Regions from separate parts of the Photobacterium sp. HL06 genome, predicted to be linked through region 2. Evidence: predicted binding sites of a transcription regulator. Region 2 holds the regulator's gene; the other holds the start of a gene.
The links. The regulator MetJ, encoded in region 2, represses methionine synthesis genes. The targets are predictions, from matches to a motif close to TTAGACNTNTANANGTCTAA.
Positions count from the first base shown of each region.

Region 1: a site for MetJ is predicted at 1,244-1,263, ahead of metH (methionine synthase). Genes of this name have one in related genera too.

Region 1 is NZ_CM183914.1:341,875-346,404, forward strand. It holds gene AC51G0_RS01700 (cation:proton antiporter) at 1-1,120, opposite strand, end outside; gene metH (methionine synthase) at 1,316-4,530, shown strand, end outside.
Region 2 is NZ_CM183914.1:227,416-231,945, forward strand. It holds gene rpmE (50S ribosomal protein L31) at 1-59, shown strand, start outside; gene AC51G0_RS01070 (malic enzyme-like NAD(P)-binding protein) at 372-1,622, shown strand; gene metJ (met regulon transcriptional regulator MetJ) at 1,709-2,026, opposite strand; gene AC51G0_RS01080 (O-succinylhomoserine (thiol)-lyase) at 2,212-3,381, shown strand; gene AC51G0_RS01085 (bifunctional aspartate kinase/homoserine dehydrogenase II) at 3,378-4,530, shown strand, end outside.

The sequences.
Region 1 (4,530 bases), 110 kb from region 2:
TTGCCATTGCCATCGCTAAGGCAAGGCCGCCCCGAAGTCCGCCCCAGGTTAGAATTTTCACCGAGTGCGGGTTATAGTCACGGTAACGCTCGAAGCCCATATATGACAGCTTGATACTTAAAAAACGGCTGAGCAGCACCAATGGGACCGCTGTGACCATCAGAACCCAGTCTTCCTGATGAAAGCTGAACTGTAGCATACTCATACCAATAAGCAGGAAAAGCACGCCATTGAGGAATTCGTCGACGAGCTCCCAGAAGTGATCGAGGTGATCTTCACTTTCTTTGGAAAAGCCGATATAGCGGGTCCAGTTACCAATCATGATTCCGGAAACCACCATGGCAAGTGGTCCAGATACATGGATAACATCCGCGAAGACATAGCCTGCAGTTGGAATACCTAAGGTCAGTAGTAGCTCCATCGAATGATCATCGGTGGAGCTGATCAGGTAATGGAATAACAGGCCAAGGACAAAGCCATAGGCTATTCCCCCAACCGCTTCCTGCAAGAACAGCTGGCCAACCCCTAATACTGTAGGCGCTTCGCCGCCGAAGGCGATGGTGAACAAGGTGACGAAAATAACGAGTCCAAAACCATCGTTAAACAGTGATTCACCTTCAATTTGGGTCGAGATACGTCGCGGAGCATCGAGTTTTTTGACGATAGCCAATACAGCGATTGGGTCGGTAGGAGAAATCAGCGAACCAAAGATCAGGCAGTAGATCAGATCAAGCTGAATACCGAGGAGCTGACAGATCCCCCATAATGCAAAGCCAATGAAGAAAGTTGAAAAAAGGGTCGCCGCCAAGGCCAGTACCGTGATTTCCCACTTTTGATCTTCGAGATTGGGCAATTTTATCCCCAACCCGCCGGCGAACAGCAAGAAACCTAGGATCCCTTTTAGCAGAAAACTCTCAAAGTTAATTTCGCCAAGTTGCTCGGCTGCGATATCTTCAAGGTGGAACCAGCCATTTTGACCTGCGATAACAATGCCCAGTGACAATACCAATGCACCGGCAGTGATGGCGATAGTTGTCTGCATTTTTCCTATTTTGCTGTTTATAAATGCAATTACCATTGCAGCGGCAGCAAGGAAGCAGAGGGTGCTATAGACCGACATGCGTCAACCTCAATGTGGTTAAGAGTAAAGAGTGAAATTGTGACAAAATATAAATCCATCACGTGATGATAGCTATAGAAAACTTTCCTAGATTCTGCCTTTGTTTTGGTGTCGAAAACAACTTTAGACGTCTAGATTTCCATATGGACTGTGGTAGGATGTTATTCAGCTGTAAAATTAGAGAAGGGAAGTAGTGTGGTGTTAAAGGGCAAGGAATTATTACAGAAGCGATTAGAGCAGCAGATCCTGATCATTGATGGTGGCATGGGTACCATGATCCAGGGCTATAAGCTGGAAGAAGATGATTATCGTGGAGCACGGTTTGCAGATTGGCATTCCGATCTTAAAGGTAACAATGATTTATTGGTACTGACACAACCCCAATTGATCAAAGATATTCATGCTGCGTACTTAGAGGCTGGTGCGGATATTCTGGAAACGAACACCTTTAACGCGACCACGATTGCCATGGCTGACTATGATATGGAAAGCCTGAGCGCAGAAATTAACCTTGAAGCTGCTCGCCTAGCCCGCCAGGCTGCTGATGAATGGACGGCAAAAACACCCGAAAAACCCCGCTTTGTTGCCGGGGTACTTGGCCCGACCAACCGAACATGTTCTATCTCTCCGGATGTTAATGATCCTGGCTTTCGAAATGTCACTTTTGATCAATTGGTTGAAGCCTACTCTGAGTCTACCCGTGCTCTTATCGAGGGGGGATCTGATTTAATCCTGATCGAAACCATTTTCGATACCCTGAACGCAAAAGCCTGTTCGTTTGCTGTTGAAAGTGTCTTTGAAGAGTTGGGTATTGAGTTACCAGTGATGATCTCCGGTACCATTACCGATGCATCCGGACGTACGTTATCAGGCCAGACGACCGAGGCTTTCTACAACTCACTACGCCATGTTAAGCCTATTTCATTTGGTTTGAACTGTGCCTTGGGCCCTGATGAGCTGCGTCAGTATGTTGAAGAGTTATCACGAATTTCTGAGTGCGCCGTTTCTGCTCACCCGAATGCCGGCCTGCCAAATGCTTTTGGTGAATATGATCTCAGCCCTGAAGATATGGCTGCACATATCAAAGAGTGGGCGCAAAGTGGTTTCCTGAACTTAGTCGGTGGGTGCTGTGGGACAACCCCTGAGCATATCCGTCAAATGGCCGAAGTGACTCGTGATGTGACCCCTCGTCAATTACCCGAAATTACTACTGCTTGTCGTCTCTCTGGGCTAGAGCCGTTAACCATTGAAGCTGATAGTTTATTTATCAATGTCGGTGAACGTACCAATGTTACTGGTTCAGCTCGTTTCAAACGCTTAATTAAAGAAGAGTTGTATGATGAAGCGTTAGAAGTGGCTCGTCAGCAAGTAGAAGCTGGTGCACAGATCATTGATATCAATATGGATGAAGGCATGCTGGATGCGGAAGCGGCAATGGTTCGTTTCCTCAACTTATGTGCAACTGAACCTGAGATTTCGAAAGTCCCTATCATGGTCGATTCTTCGAAATGGGAAGTCATTGAAGCGGGTTTGAAATGTGTCCAGGGCAAACCGATTGTTAATTCCATCTCGCTCAAAGAAGGCAAAGAAAAGTTTGTTGCCCAGGCTAAGCTGCTTCGCCGCTATGGTGCGGCTGTCATAGTGATGGCATTTGACGAAGTTGGCCAGGCAGACACCCGAGAGCGAAAAATTGAAATCTGTACCAACGCCTACCGTGTATTGGTCGATGAAGTGGGCTTTCCGCCTGAAGATATTATTTTCGATCCAAATATCTTTGCGGTTGCAACGGGTATAGAAGAGCACAATAACTACGCTGTCGACTTTATCGAAGCCGTTGGTGATATCAAGCGTACTTTGCCGCATGCCATGGTCTCAGGCGGTGTATCCAATGTTTCTTTCTCGTTCCGGGGAAATAACCCGGTGCGGGAGGCGATCCATGCCGTGTTCCTGTACCACTGTTTTAAGAACGGCATGGACATGGGGATTGTGAATGCCGGCCAGCTGGCAATTTATGATGACTTGCCGGATGAGCTGCGCGAAGCTGTCGAAGATGTGGTTCTTAACCGTCGAGATGACAGTACTGAGCGTTTACTGGATATTGCGGGGAAATACCGTGACAGTGGTGCGGTGGAAGATGATCGCAGTGCACAAGAATGGCGTGGCTGGGATGTCGAAAAACGCCTTTCACATGCGTTGGTCAAAGGTATAACGGAATTTATTGTCGAAGACACGGAAGAAGCTCGCCAAAATGCAAGCAAGCCACTTGAAGTGATTGAAGGCCCGTTGATGAACGGGATGAATATCGTTGGTGATTTGTTCGGTGAAGGCAAGATGTTCCTGCCGCAGGTAGTGAAATCAGCGCGCGTCATGAAACAGGCTGTTGCTTATCTTGAACCGTATATTAATGCTGAGAAACAGGCCGGTAGCTCGAACGGCAAGATTTTGATGGCGACAGTAAAAGGCGATGTTCACGATATTGGGAAGAATATTGTCGGTGTCGTACTGCAGTGTAATAACTACGAAATCATTGATCTTGGCGTGATGGTATCTTGCGATAAGATCCTCAAAGTTGCGAAAGAGGAGAATGTCGACATTATTGGCCTGAGCGGCCTGATCACTCCATCGCTTGATGAGATGGTACATGTGGCGAAAGAGATGGAACGCCAAGGCTTTGATTTACCATTGCTTATAGGGGGGGCGACCACCTCTAAAGCACATACAGCTGTGAAGATTGAAGAAAATTACCACGCGCCGGTAGTCTATGTTTCGAATGCTTCTCGTGCCGTTGGGGTATGTTCTGCTTTGCTCTCTGATGAACAGCGGCCAAAGTTTGTTGAACGTTTAGAGAAAGAGTACGAGGTTGTGCGGGATCAGTATGCCCGTAAAAAACCACGTACCGCCCCGATCACCTTGGAAGAAGCCCGAGCCAACAAAGTGGATATCGATTGGGAGGCCTATCAGCCACCCGTTCCGGCAAAAGGCGGGATCCACACGTTTAATGATTTCCCAGTATCTAGATTACGCAAGTATATCGACTGGACGCCTTTCTTTATGACCTGGTCGCTCAGTGGTAAATACCCAACCATCTTACGCCATGAAGTGGTGGGAGAAGAAGCGCAGCGCCTATTTGATGATGCTAATAAGCTGTTGGATGAGATTGAGCAAAGCGGCATGATTAAGGCCAATGGTGTCTGTGGATTGTTCCCGGCCAACAATATCGGTGATGATATTGAGGTTTACACCGATGAGTCTCGTACTGAGGTGCTGACGACCTTGCGTGGTTTGCGCCAGCAGACGAACAAACCCAAGGGGCCAAACTACTGCCTGTCGGATTATATTGCGCCGAAAGAGAGCAAAAAGGCTGACTGGATTGGTGCTTTCGCTGTCACTGGCGGGATCGGAGAATATGA
Region 2 (4,530 bases):
ACACTGGCGGCCGTATCGACAAGTTCAACAAGCGTTTCGGTGCGCTTTCTAGCAAGTAATTGCCAGATGAATTCCGAAAAAGGGATGCGCAAGCATCCCTTTTTTTATCTGCAGGTAATGATTGATACGCTTTTCACCATTTAGCATTTTCTCCTTTATACTCTTTCCTTTCTGAACGCTTTGCGCATCAAGTAGCACGTTTCCTACCCATTTTTCTGTTGTTGGATCATAAATACGCTATACCTGAGTATTCAGGTGGGGATTTATTGGCTCGACCAGCGTTGCTGAGCTAGGATTTTGTATCGCTATAGAATATGATCTACCTCCCAATACCGTACTGAACATCATTTTCATTCAGGATCAAGACCACTATGTCTGAAGATTTTCGCCAACAAGCACTTCACTATCACGCATACCCTGTACCAGGTAAAACCGAAATTTCACTCACCAAACCGGCTAATACGGTTGAAGATCTTGCTTTGGCTTACAGCCCTGGTGTCGCAGAGCCTGTGCGAGAGATCGCGCAAAACGCTGAAAACGTTTATAAGTACACTGGTAAAGGCAACATGGTTGCCGTGATCACCAACGGTACTGCAATCCTGGGCCTAGGTAACCTTGGTCCTCTGGCTTCTAAGCCGGTTATGGAAGGTAAATCGCTACTATTCAAGCGTTTTGCCGGTTTGGACTCTATCGATATTGAAGTGAAGCACCGTTCCATTGATGAGTTTGTTGATACGGTGGCAAACATTGCTGATACGTTTGGTGGTATTAACCTGGAAGATATCAAGGCACCTGATTGTTTTGAAATTGAAAAGCGCCTGATTGAGCGTTGCGCGATCCCTGTTTTCCACGATGATCAGCATGGTACAGCCATCGTAACAGCTGCGGGAATGCTGAATGCCCTTGAGATCCAGGGTAAAGACATCAGCGAGTCGGTGATTGTCTGCCTAGGGGCTGGCGCTGCAGCTGTCGCTTGTATGGAGCTGCTGATCAAATGTGGCGCCCAGCGTGAGAAAATCTACATGCTGGACCGCAAAGGTGTGATCCATACCCGTCGTGATGACATCAATGAATATAAGCAGCTGTTTGCTAACAATACTGACAAGCGTACGCTGGAAGATGTGATCGAAGGAGCTGATATCTTTGTCGGTGTTTCAGGTCCTAACCTACTGACCCCGGAAGCGCTTGGACTAATGGCAGATAAGCCTGTGGTATTTGCCTGTTCGAACCCGGATCCTGAAATTAAGCCTGAGCTGGCCCACGCAGTACGTGATGATCTGATCATGGGTACAGGCCGTTCTGACTACCCGAACCAGGTTAACAATGTGATTTGTTTCCCGTTCATTTTCCGTGGTGCACTGGATGTTCGTGCTAGCGAAATTAATGATGACATGAAACTGGCGGCCGTTCACGCGATCCGTGAACTGGCAAAAGAGCCGGTGCCGACTGAAGTTGTGACTGCTGCGGGTGCCGACAAGTTGGAATTCGGTGCTGATTACATCATTCCGAAGCCAATGGATCCTCGCTTGCTTCCTCGTGTTGCCAAAGCGGTTGCCCAGGCGGCGGTTGATTCAGGTGTGGCACAGATTGAGATGCCTATCGGTTATATGGATGACAAATAAGCCATCGCATATTTGAGATACTGAAAAACCAGCCTCCGGGCTGGTTTTTTTATGTCTGAAAGTGGCAGGCTATAGAAAGGCGAGCTTTACTCGTTGATGTCTTCGTATTTAATGCCCATTTCTTCCATCAGCTCTTTGGCTTCTGCCGGCAGGTCATCCGGGCGATCTTTCCGGATGTCATCGTCAGTCGGCAGCGGCTGGCCGGTGTAGGCATGCAGGAATGCTTCACACAACAGTTCACTGTTGGTTGCGTGACGCAGGTTGTTAACCTGACGGCGGGTACGCTCGTCAGTCAGGATTTTGAGTACCTTTAATGGAATCGAAACGGTGATTTTCTTTACTTGTTCGTTTTTCTTACCGTGCTCCGCATATGGGCTAATGTATTCGCCATTCCACTCTGCCATTTTTTACCTTCTCAGCGATGTTGGATTCAATAAATATAATATGGGGGAATTTTAGCGGGATTTACTGCCATAAGCAAAGACATATAGACGTCTAGAAGTGTTGACGTCCCTGTTGATTGTGGTTAATGTTGGTGATTAAAAGTTATTCGAAAGCAGGGCTTGCCCCCCAGACAAGGAAAGTAATTATGAGTGACAAGAAGCTTGCCACCGTCGCCGTTCGTACCGGTATTGAATCAGATACTCAGCATAATGCTGTTGTTCCGCCTATTTATCTGACCTCGACCTATAGCTTCCCACAACTGGGTGAGCTTCCTCAATATGATTATTCACGTTCTGGCAACCCGACCCGAAATATGCTTGCTGATGCCTTGTCTGAGCTAGAAGGGGGAGCGGGCGGTGTCGTCACCAGTTGTGGTACGGCAGCCATTAACTTGTTGGCTTCCGCGCTGCTGGGGCCGGAAGATTTAGTGATTGCCCCGCATGATTGCTATGGCGGAACCTACCGCCTGTTCAACACTCGGGCAGGAAAAGGTGACTTCAGGGTCGAATTTATCGATCAGGCTGATCCGGCAACACTGGCAGCGGCCCTGGCGAAAAAGCCCAAGCTGGTGTGGGTTGAAACCCCGTCGAACCCTCTGCTCCGGGTCGTTGATGTGGCCGAATTGTGCGAAAAAGCCAAGCAAGTTGGTGCCTTGGTGGCGGTTGATAACACCTTCCTGTCGCCAATTTTGCAGCAACCGATAGCCCTGGGGGCTGATTTTGTTGTCCACTCGACCACCAAATACATCAACGGTCATTCTGATGTGGTGGGCGGGGTGCTGATTTCCCAAGATGCTGAGCAGGCCGAGAATATCGCCTGGTGGGCAAACTGTATTGGGGCGACTGGTGCACCGTTTGATGCCTACCTGACGTTGCGCGGGCTGCGTACGCTGGCTCCGCGAATGAAAATGCACGAGGAAAATAGCGCTCAGGTACTGGCCTATTTGCAGACCCAGCCATTGGTTGGCCAGATATACCACCCGAGCCAGCCCGAGCATCCCGGTCATGAGATAGCCATTAAACAGCAAAAAGGATTTGGCTCTATGCTCAGTTTTGAGCTGGCCGGCAGCTATCGCCAGCTAGAGGTGTTTGTCGCCGGATTGAGTTGTTTTTCACTGGCGGAATCCCTAGGGGGGACGGAAAGTCTGATAGCCCACCCGGCGAGTATGACCCATCGCGCGATGTCTGATGAAGCGCAGGCAGAAGCCGGGATCAAGCCGTCATTACTGCGCCTCTCGGTAGGCCTTGAAGACCCAAGCGATCTGATTGCCGATTTAGATCAGGCCTTCAATAAAGCCGCGGAGGTAACCGAATGAGCCAACCTGTTCAACGTCAGCTACATAAATTTGGTGGCAGCAGCCTGGCCGATCCTGATTGCTACCGCCGGGTGGCGGAAATATTGCAGGAACATTCCAACAGCGATGATCTGATTGTCGTTTCAGCGGCAGGCAAAACCACCAATAGCCTGATCTCCTGGGTCGAGCTGCTAGGCAAGGATGGCCGCCAGGCCCATGAAGCCCTGCAGGAACTGCGTTGTTTTCAGCAGGAGCTGATTAGCGAGCTCTTAACCGGTACAGAGGCTGATGAGCTGCAGACCCAGCTCCACCTTGAGCTCAGTGAATTGACTAAACTGGGCGAGCAAGGCCTGGATGAAGCCTCGATTGCCACTATTCTAGGGCATGGTGAACTATGGTCGGCACGCTTGTTGGCGACGTTGCTTGGGCAGCAGGCGATGCCAGCAACCTACCTCGATTCACGCGAGTTCCTCCGGGCTGAGCGAGCTGCCCAGCCAGAGGTTGACCGAGCCCTGTCTTGGCCGCTGCTAAAAGCGCAGCTGGCCCAGCACAGCCAGCATCGCATGGTGATCACTGGCTTTATGGCACGTAACCAGGTGGGTGAAACCGTGTTGCTGGGACGTAACGGTTCGGATTATTCCGCGACAGTCATTGGGGCGTTGGCAGAAGTGTCGAGGGTCACTATCTGGAGTGATGTTGCCGGGGTATACAGTGCCGATCCACGCAAAGTAGGGGATGCGTGCCTGTTGCCGCTGCTACGCCTGGACGAGGCTAGTGAGCTAGCCAGGCTGGCGGCACCAGTGCTTCATAGCCGGACCTTGCAGCCGGTCGCCCAGAGTGCGATTGACTTAACCTTGCGCTGCAGCCATCAGCCTGAATCGGGTTCGACGCGGGTTGAGCGGGTACTGGCTTCGGGCCGCGGTGCCAAGATCATTACCTCGCTTGATGATGTCTGCCTGATTGAATTGGATGTTGCACGATCCCATGATTTTGAGCCGATCCTGGGTGAACTGGAGCGGACCTTGCAGCGGGCCCAGCTACAGCCGCTGGCCCAGTGTGTCGAAACTGATAAGGGGCGTATCCAGCTGGCTTACACCGGTGAGGTGGTCAACGGTGTGCTGGCATTGCTGCAAGACAGCGGTATCACAGCAGAGCTTCGCCTTCGTGATG